2 regions of the Pseudoalteromonas 'SMAR' genome follow, and region 1 is predicted to be linked to the other one. Evidence: predicted binding sites of a transcription regulator. Region 1 holds the regulator's gene; the other holds the start of a gene.
What was found. The regulator NrdR, encoded in region 1, represses ribonucleotide reductase genes. The targets are predictions, from matches to a motif close to AAACACNANATNTNGTGTTT.
Positions count from the first base shown of each region.

Region 2: the regulator NrdR is predicted to act here: its motif matches at 1,423-1,442, upstream of nrdA (class 1a ribonucleoside-diphosphate reductase subunit alpha).

Region 1 covers NZ_JBLWMW010000005.1:54,535-58,709, reverse strand. The annotation lists gene thrC (threonine synthase) at 1-11, shown strand, start outside; gene glyA (serine hydroxymethyltransferase) at 265-1,521, shown strand; gene nrdR (transcriptional regulator NrdR) at 1,807-2,256, shown strand; gene ribD (bifunctional diaminohydroxyphosphoribosylaminopyrimidine deaminase/5-amino-6-(5-phosphoribosylamino)uracil reductase RibD) at 2,253-3,368, shown strand; gene ACNKW2_RS03790 (riboflavin synthase) at 3,370-4,026, shown strand; gene ribBA (bifunctional 3,4-dihydroxy-2-butanone-4-phosphate synthase/GTP cyclohydrolase II) at 4,056-4,175, shown strand, end outside.
Region 2 covers NZ_JBLWMW010000012.1:54,813-58,987, forward strand. The annotation lists gene ubiG (bifunctional 2-polyprenyl-6-hydroxyphenol methylase/3-demethylubiquinol 3-O-methyltransferase UbiG) at 1-510, shown strand, start outside; gene ACNKW2_RS07385 (HAD family hydrolase) at 507-1,154, shown strand; gene nrdA (class 1a ribonucleoside-diphosphate reductase subunit alpha) at 1,512-3,797, shown strand; gene nrdB (class Ia ribonucleoside-diphosphate reductase subunit beta) at 3,851-4,175, shown strand, end outside.

The DNA of each region.
Region 1 (4,175 bases):
AGTTACTGTGACAGCCACGAGCTAATTACGGGGTGCTTGCCCCCCGTTTTCGCCTAACCCATTCACTGCTATATTACCATTTTTAATGCAACTTCTGTTTTTGTATAAAAATTTTAAATGTTTAAATAAAAAAATATCATCGCCGTAGGGGTGTGAAATAAATTCAATCCCTGCTTAAATATGGCCATGCTAATTTTACAGATGAATGAGTGTGGCTATCACCTCAGCATCTTTTAAAACCTTTACGTTTACCTAGGAGAAACCATGTTAGAACGTAACATGAACATCGCAGATTTTGATCCTGAACTACATGCAGCGATTGCGGCGGAAACTTCGCGCCAAGAAGAGCACATCGAGCTTATCGCCTCAGAAAACTACTGTAGTCCACGTGTTCTTGAAGCACAGGGATCGCAGTTAACCAATAAATATGCTGAGGGTTATCCAGGTAAGCGTTATTACGGTGGTTGTGAGCACGTCGATGTGGTTGAGCAATTAGCCATAGACCGCGCTAACGAACTATTTGGTTCAACTTACGCAAACGTGCAACCACACGCAGGTTCGCAAGCCAATGCAGCGGTTTTCCAAGCGCTTCTTCAGCCACACGATACCGTACTAGGTATGAGCCTGGCACACGGTGGCCACTTAACTCATGGTTCGCACGTAAACTTCTCTGGTAAAACCTATAACGCCATTCAATACGGCCTAAACGAAGAAACCGGTGAAATTGATTACGCCCAGGTTGAAGCATTAGCTCTTGAGCACAAGCCAAAAATGATCATTGGCGGTTTCTCTGCTTATTCAGGTATTGTTGATTGGGCTAAGTTCCGCGAGATTGCTGATAAAGTAGGTGCTTACTTACTGGTTGATATGGCACACGTAGCAGGCCTTGTTGCCGCGGGTGTTTACCCAAGTCCAGTGCCTCACGCCCACGTAGTTACCACCACAACGCACAAAACGCTAGCAGGCCCACGTGGTGGTCTGATCATTTCAGCTTGTGGTGACGAAGATATCTACAAAAAGCTAAACAGTGCGGTTTTCCCTGGTGGTCAAGGTGGCCCTCTGTGTCACGTAATTGCGGCTAAAGCAGTGGCGTTCAAAGAAGCACTTGAGCCAGAGTTCAAAGCATACCAAACCCAAGTGGTAAAAAATGCCCAGGCAATGGTAGAAGTACTGCAACAGCGCGGCTACAAAGTGGTTTCTGGCAAAACAGATAACCACTTATTCCTGCTTGACCTGATTGACAAAGACATCACGGGTAAAGACGCAGATGCGGCACTGGGTAATGCCAATATCACGGTAAATAAAAACTCAGTACCGAATGACCCGCGTTCACCGTTTGTTACTTCTGGTCTGCGTATTGGCTCGCCGGCTATCACCCGTCGCGGCTTTAAAGAAGCGGAATCGAAAGAGCTTGCAGGTTGGATCTGTGACGTCTTAGATAACATCAACGACCCAGCGGTTCAGGCCCAAGTGAAAGAAAAAGTAAAAGCAATTTGTGCTAAATTACCGGTTTACGCATAAAATCGCACACAAAAAAGCAGTTTTTTTGTTATGATTAAGGCCGCATTTAAGCGGCCTTTTTTGTTTGCCCGGTTCTCATTAAGGTCGCTCTAGCCAATTGCCTGTGTATTCGTGATAACAGTCGGCAAAGCTGGTCAAGGCGAGTGATGGCTAAACTCAGTCAAACACTCACTGGTATTCCAGCCTCGTTTGGTTAGCGATGAAGCCGTTACGCATTAACATGCGATGACGGCATAAACATCCTATTTAGTTTTGTAGAGCTGGGGTTAGTTAACGAGAACGCTTATGCATTGCCCATTTTGTACAGCCAAAGACACCAAAGTGATCGATTCCAGATTGATCGCATCCGGTCATCAAGTTCGCCGCCGCCGTGAGTGCATTTTATGCCATGAGCGCTTTACCACCTTTGAAGGCGCTGAACTGCTTATGCCCAGAGTGATAAAACAAGATGGTTCGCGTGAGCCTTTTAATGAAGACAAACTCCTCAATGGTATGCATCGGGCGCTAGAAAAGCGTCCCGTTAGCACCGAACAAATAGAAGAAGTGGTACATAAAATTAAGTCGCAAATTCGTGGCACTGGCGAGCGCGAAGTGTCCAGTGACTTGATTGGCGAATGCATCATGGAGTCATTAAAAAAACTCGATAAAGTGGCGTATGTGCGCTTTGCTTCTGTGTATCGCTCGTTTGAAGATATTCGTGAATTTGGCGAAGAAATTGCGAGGCTAGGAGATTGAGCCAGTCGTTTAGCCCACAAGACCAAGCCTATATGCAGCGCGCCATTGCGCTGGCAAAGCGTGGTCAGTTTACCACCAGTCCTAATCCCAATGTTGGCTGCGTGATTGTTAAAAACGATGAAATTGTTGGTGAAGGCGCGCACCTAAAGGCAGGTGAGCCACATGCCGAAGTGCATGCACTGCGAATGGCAGGCGCTCGTGCCCAAGGGGCCACCGCTTATGTAACTTTAGAGCCGTGTAGCCACTATGGTCGCACGCCACCCTGTGCTGAGGGGCTGATCAAAGCCAAAGTCGCCAAAGTCATTGCCGCGATGGTGGACCCCAACCCCGAAGTCGCTGGGCGCGGTCTGGCGATGTTACAAGACGCTGGCATTGACACCGCATCAGGGCTGTTAGAGCAGCAAGCGGTAGAGCTTAATCGTGGTTTTTTAAAGCGCATGGCAACGTCTATGCCGTTTGTGAGCTGTAAATTAGCCGCCTCCTTGGACGGTAAAACAGCGCTGAATAATGGCCAAAGTAAATGGATCACCTCTGAGCCCGCTCGCCTGGACGTACAACAACATCGCGCCCAAAGCTGCGCCATTCTCAGCGGCGCCGATACCGTGCTTGCAGACAATGCCCGATTAAACGTGCGCAGTGAATTTGCCGCGCAAGTAGAGTATCCATTAACGCAAATTCGCCAACCGCTGCGTGCCGTGATTGATTCTGATAATCGATTGACTCCGGACTTGGCTTTTTTTCAAATTGCTGCACCGATAGTTATTTTTCGCCGTACTATTGATAATTCACACGATTGGCCTCACTACGTAGAACAAATAGTTATACCTGAAGTGGCAGGAAAGCTGGATTTACAGGCGATTTTGCAAACGCTCGGTAACAAACAGTGTAATGCCTTGTGGTTAGAGGCTGGGGCCACCTTATGTGGTGCCATGCATGAGCAAAACCTGATTGATGAATACATTGTTTATTTGGCACCTAAAATCATAGGTCCAGGGCGGGGGTTGTTTAATACACCGGAACTGACTCAGATGAGTGACATCGCTGAGCTGCAATTTAATGCCGTGAGCCAAATTGGCCCAGATATAAAAATCATCGCAAGTAAAGAGAAGTAATATGTTTACAGGTATTGTTGAAGCAACAGGTAAAATTAGCGAGCTACAGTTACAAGGCGGTGATTTAATTGTCAGAATTTCTAGCTCGTCACTGGATATGCAGGATGTGCAATTAGGCGATAGCATTGCCACCAATGGTGTGTGCTTGACCGTGACAGCAAAGTTTAACGACGGTTTCCGTGCCGATGTCTCTAATGAAACACGGGCGCTAACGCTGTTTTCTGAATACCAAAAAGGTCAACTGGTGAACCTTGAAAAGGCGCTGCAGCCGACTTCGCGTTTAGGTGGTCACTTGGTCTCCGGGCACATCGATGGCGTTGCTGAAGTGGTGGCGATTAACCCTAATGCCAGAGCCACGGAGTATTGGTTACAAACCAAACCTGAGCTAATGAAATACATCCCCTATAAGGGATCTGTTGCTATCGATGGTATCAGTTTAACGGTGAATGCCGTAGAAGAGAATAAATTTAAATTGACCATAGTGCCACATACGGCACAAGAAACCACCGTAGCGGGGTTTCAGGTTGGGTCAATGGTCAACCTTGAAGTTGACCAAATTGCGCGCTACCTCGAAAGATTAATTCATGCCGAGCAAGGCGCAGCCAGCGGTTCTACTCTCACAACAAGTTTATTGGCGAAAGCTGGCTTTATAAAGTAGCCAAAGACAAAGTACAAAATGGGAAAACTATGAGTTTAAACACTGCTGAGGAAATCATTGCTGACATTAAAGCCGGTAAAATGGTAATTTTAATGGATGATGAAGACCGAGAAAATGAAGGTGATCTGATCATTGCGGCAGAACACATT
Region 2 (4,175 bases), on a different contig from region 1:
AGCATGGCGAAAATGGGCGCGGATGCCACCGGCATCGATATGGGCCAAGAGCCTCTGAATGTTGCTAAGCTGCACGCCCTAGAAGCCAACGTTAAGGTCGCATACCAAAAGGTGCCAGTAGAACAATATGCTGCAGAAAACCCGGCAACCTTTGATGTTGTGACCTGCATGGAAATGCTCGAACACGTGCCCGACCCTGAGTCTATTATCCGCGCTGTGGCGCAATTGGTTAAACCCGGTGGTCAGGTGTTTTTCTCAACCCTAAACAAAACCACTAAAGCCTATTTATTGGCCATTGTTGCGGCCGAAAAAGTAATGAAAATGGTACCAGAAGGCACCCACGAGCACGATAAATTCATTCGCCCTTCCACCTTAATCACTTGGGCTGAACAGTATGGCCTAAAAGTCCGCGCGGCCACGGGGATCAATTATAACCCACTGACTAAAACCTTTAATCTTAGTAAAGACGTGTCGGTGAATTATATTCTTCATTTTGAGAAGCTAGCATGATCAAAGCAGTTCTATTTGATTTAGATGGCACACTGTTAGACACCAGTGATGATCTCGGTGCGGCGTTAAATCATGTCCTCACCAGCAAGCAGCTTCCTAAGGTCAGTAAGAGCGTTTACAGCAGTGCCATTTCCAATGGCGTTGCCGCGCTACTTGAAGTGGGGTTTGGCGATGACTTAGCGCGCTTTGATAAACAGCAATTACGCCAAGCAGTGCTGGATCATTATCAAGATAATCTTGCCGTTCACTCCCATTGTTTTGCTGGAGTCGCCGAGTTATTGAGCAATCTTAAAGCGCGCGGTATCGCCGTTGGCATAATGACCAACAAACCCGAGTTTTTAACATTTCCGTTACTAACACACATAGCAGAGCTCGCGACTATTGAAGCGGTTGTGTGCGGCGATACGCTGAAAGTGGCTAAACCTCACCCAGAGCCTCTTCTGCTGGTGGCCGAGAAGCTTGGGGTTGCAGCTCATGAATGTATTTACGTCGGCGATGCCGAGCGCGACATTATTGCTGCTAAATCTGCAAATATGATCAGTGCCGCGGCAATGTGGGGGTTTATTCCTTCAAAGCAGCAAGCGTTGGCCTGGCAGGCGGATCTTTATCTTACTAACCCAATGGCGCTACTTACGCACATATAGTGGTATAAAAACAATAAATACCCATATATTGTGTTTTTGCTATAATAGATACGAATTTGTGTAGAAAAAAATCAGTTAAAAAATTTTTTATATTTTGCAGAAAATGACGATCTTAGAGTTGATTTTTCTTTGCTAGTAGATAAGCCGATAGTCATAGGTTAGTAGCTCCTAACATTATGAAATTATCCCAAACTTATCCACAATCGCACTGAAGTTGTTCTCTTGCAAATTAACGCTAACCCCACTATCTTGTGATCCCTAGCTACTAGGGCACCATATATAGTGGTGGTTTGCTAATCAATTTACATCGTGCGATACCATAATAAGCGCGTTCCTAAGGAATACAGGCACATACATATGAACCAACAGCTATCTGTATGCAAAAGAAACGGTCGCAAAGAACCGTTAGACCTAGAGAAAATCCATCGTGTCATCACATGGGCGGCAGAAGGACTAGATAACGTTTCTGTGTCTCAGGTCGAATTGAAGTCTCATATCCAGTTCTATGACGGTATTCGTACTGGTGACATTCATGAAACCATCATTAAAGCTGCGGCTGATTTGATTTCTAAAGAGTCACCTGATTACCAATATTTAGCTGCGCGCCTAGCCATTTTCCATTTACGTAAAAAGGCCTATGGCTGCTTCGAGCCGCCACATCTTTACGATCATGTCGTTAAGTTAGTTGAAGACCAGCGCTACGATCAGCATCTACTGGCTGATTATACTCGCGAAGAGTTTGACGAGCTTAACAACTACATTGATCATCAGCGCGATATGAATTTCAGCTATGCTGCGGTTAAACAGCTTGAAGGTAAATACCTTGTGCAAAACCGTGTCACCGGTGAAATCTATGAGAGTGCGCAGTTTTTGTACGTGCTAGTGGCAGCGAGCTTATTTTCAAACTATCCCAAAGAAACGCGTCTTGACTACATCAAGCGTTTCTATGACGCTGTATCGACCTTTAAGATTTCGCTGCCAACACCAATTATGGCTGGCGTGCGTACACCAACCAGACAATTTAGTTCATGTGTACTTATTGAATGTGGCGATAGCCTCGACTCAATCAATGCTACCTCGTCTGCTATTGTCAAATACGTCAGTCAACGCGCAGGTATTGGTATCAATGCTGGTCGTATCCGTGCACTGGGTAGCCCAATTCGCAATGGCGAGGCATACCACACTGGCTGTATTCCTTTTTACAAGCACTTCCAAACAGCAGTGAAAAGCTGCTCTCAAGGCGGTGTGCGCGGTGGTGCTGCAACCCTATTCTACCCATTATGGCACCTTGAAGTTGAAAACCTCTTGGTATTGAAAAATAACCGCGGTGTTGAAGAAAACCGGGTACGTCACTTAGATTATGGCGTGCAATTCAACAAGACCATGTACAGCCGTTTGATTAAAGACGACTACATTACCTTGTTCAGCCCATCGGATGTGCCAGGCCTGTACGACGCGTTCTTTGAAGACCAAGAAAAGTTCGAACAACTTTACGTGCAATACGAGCAAGATGAGTCGATCCGCAAGAAGCGCATCAAAGCCATTGAGCTGTTCTCTATGTTTGCCCAAGAGCGCGCTAGCACGGGTCGTATTTACTTACAAAACGTTGACCACTGCAACACCCATAGTCCGTTTGACTCTAAGGTTGCACCAATTCGTCAGTCGAACTTGTGTTTGGAAATTGCTCTTCCTACTAAGCCGCTTAGTCATGTTAACGACCCTGAGGGTGAGATTGCGCTGTGTACACTGTCAGCCTTTAATTTAGGTGCCATAAAATCGCTTGATGAATTAGAAGAGTTAGCGGAGCTGGCGGTGCGTGCCCTGGATAATTTATTGGATTATCAGGATTACCCAGTGCCTGCAGCCTACAACGCCACCATGGGTCGTAGAACCCTAGGTATTGGTGTTATCAACTATGCCTACTACCTTGCTAAGAATGGCGTTAAGTATTCAGATGGCAGCGCAAACAGCTTAACTCACAAAACTTTTGAAGCGATTCAATACTACTTGATGAAAGCCTCAAACGAGTTGGCAAAAGAACGTGGCGCGTGTCCTAAGTTCAACGAAACCACATACTCGCAAGGCATTATGCCAACTGACACCTACAAGCGTGACTTGGATAAAGCCTGTGATGAGCCTTTGCACCTTGATTGGGATGGCCTCAGAGAAAGCATTAAAGCGCACGGCATGCGTAACTCAACCTTGTCGGCGTTAATGCCTTCGGAGACCTCTTCACAAATCTCTAATGCCACCAATGGGATTGAACCACCACGCGGTCACATTAGTGTTAAAGCCAGTAAAGACGGTATTTTGAAGCAGGTTGTGCCTGAGTACGATCGCCTCAAGGATAACTACGAGCTGTTGTGGGATATTCCATCTAACGATGGCTATCTAACTCTGGTTGGTATTATGCAAAAATTCGTTGACCAAACCATCTCAGCGAACACCAATTATGATCCAACTAAGTTTGAAGGTGGTAAAGTACCTATGAAGCTGTTGCTAAAAGATTTACTGACAGCGTACAAGCTTGGGGTTAAAACCCTTTACTACCATAATACACGCGATGGTGCGTCCGACGCACAAGATGAGCTCAAACCAGAAGTCGAAGACGATGGTTGTGAAGGCGGCGCTTGTAAAATATAACTTTTAATGCGGGTGTTCCCCACCCGCTTTTTTAGGCATTGAGTAACACATTTATGGCATATTCGACGTTTAGCAGACATCATAACAATCAACTACAAGAGCCGATGTTTTTCGGACAAACTGTTAATGTATCTCGCTATGACCAACAAAAGTACCCTATTTTTGAAAAGTTAATCGAGAAGCAGCTGTCTTTTTTCTGGCGCCCTGAAGAAGTGGATGTCAGTAAAGACCGACTTGATTTTCAGGCACTACCAGAGCACGAAAGACACATTTTCTTGAGTAACCTTAAATACCAAACGCTGCTCGACAGCGTACAAGGTCGCTCACCGAATGTTGCGTTGCTGCCCATTGTGTCTATTCCAGAGCTTGAGACTTGGA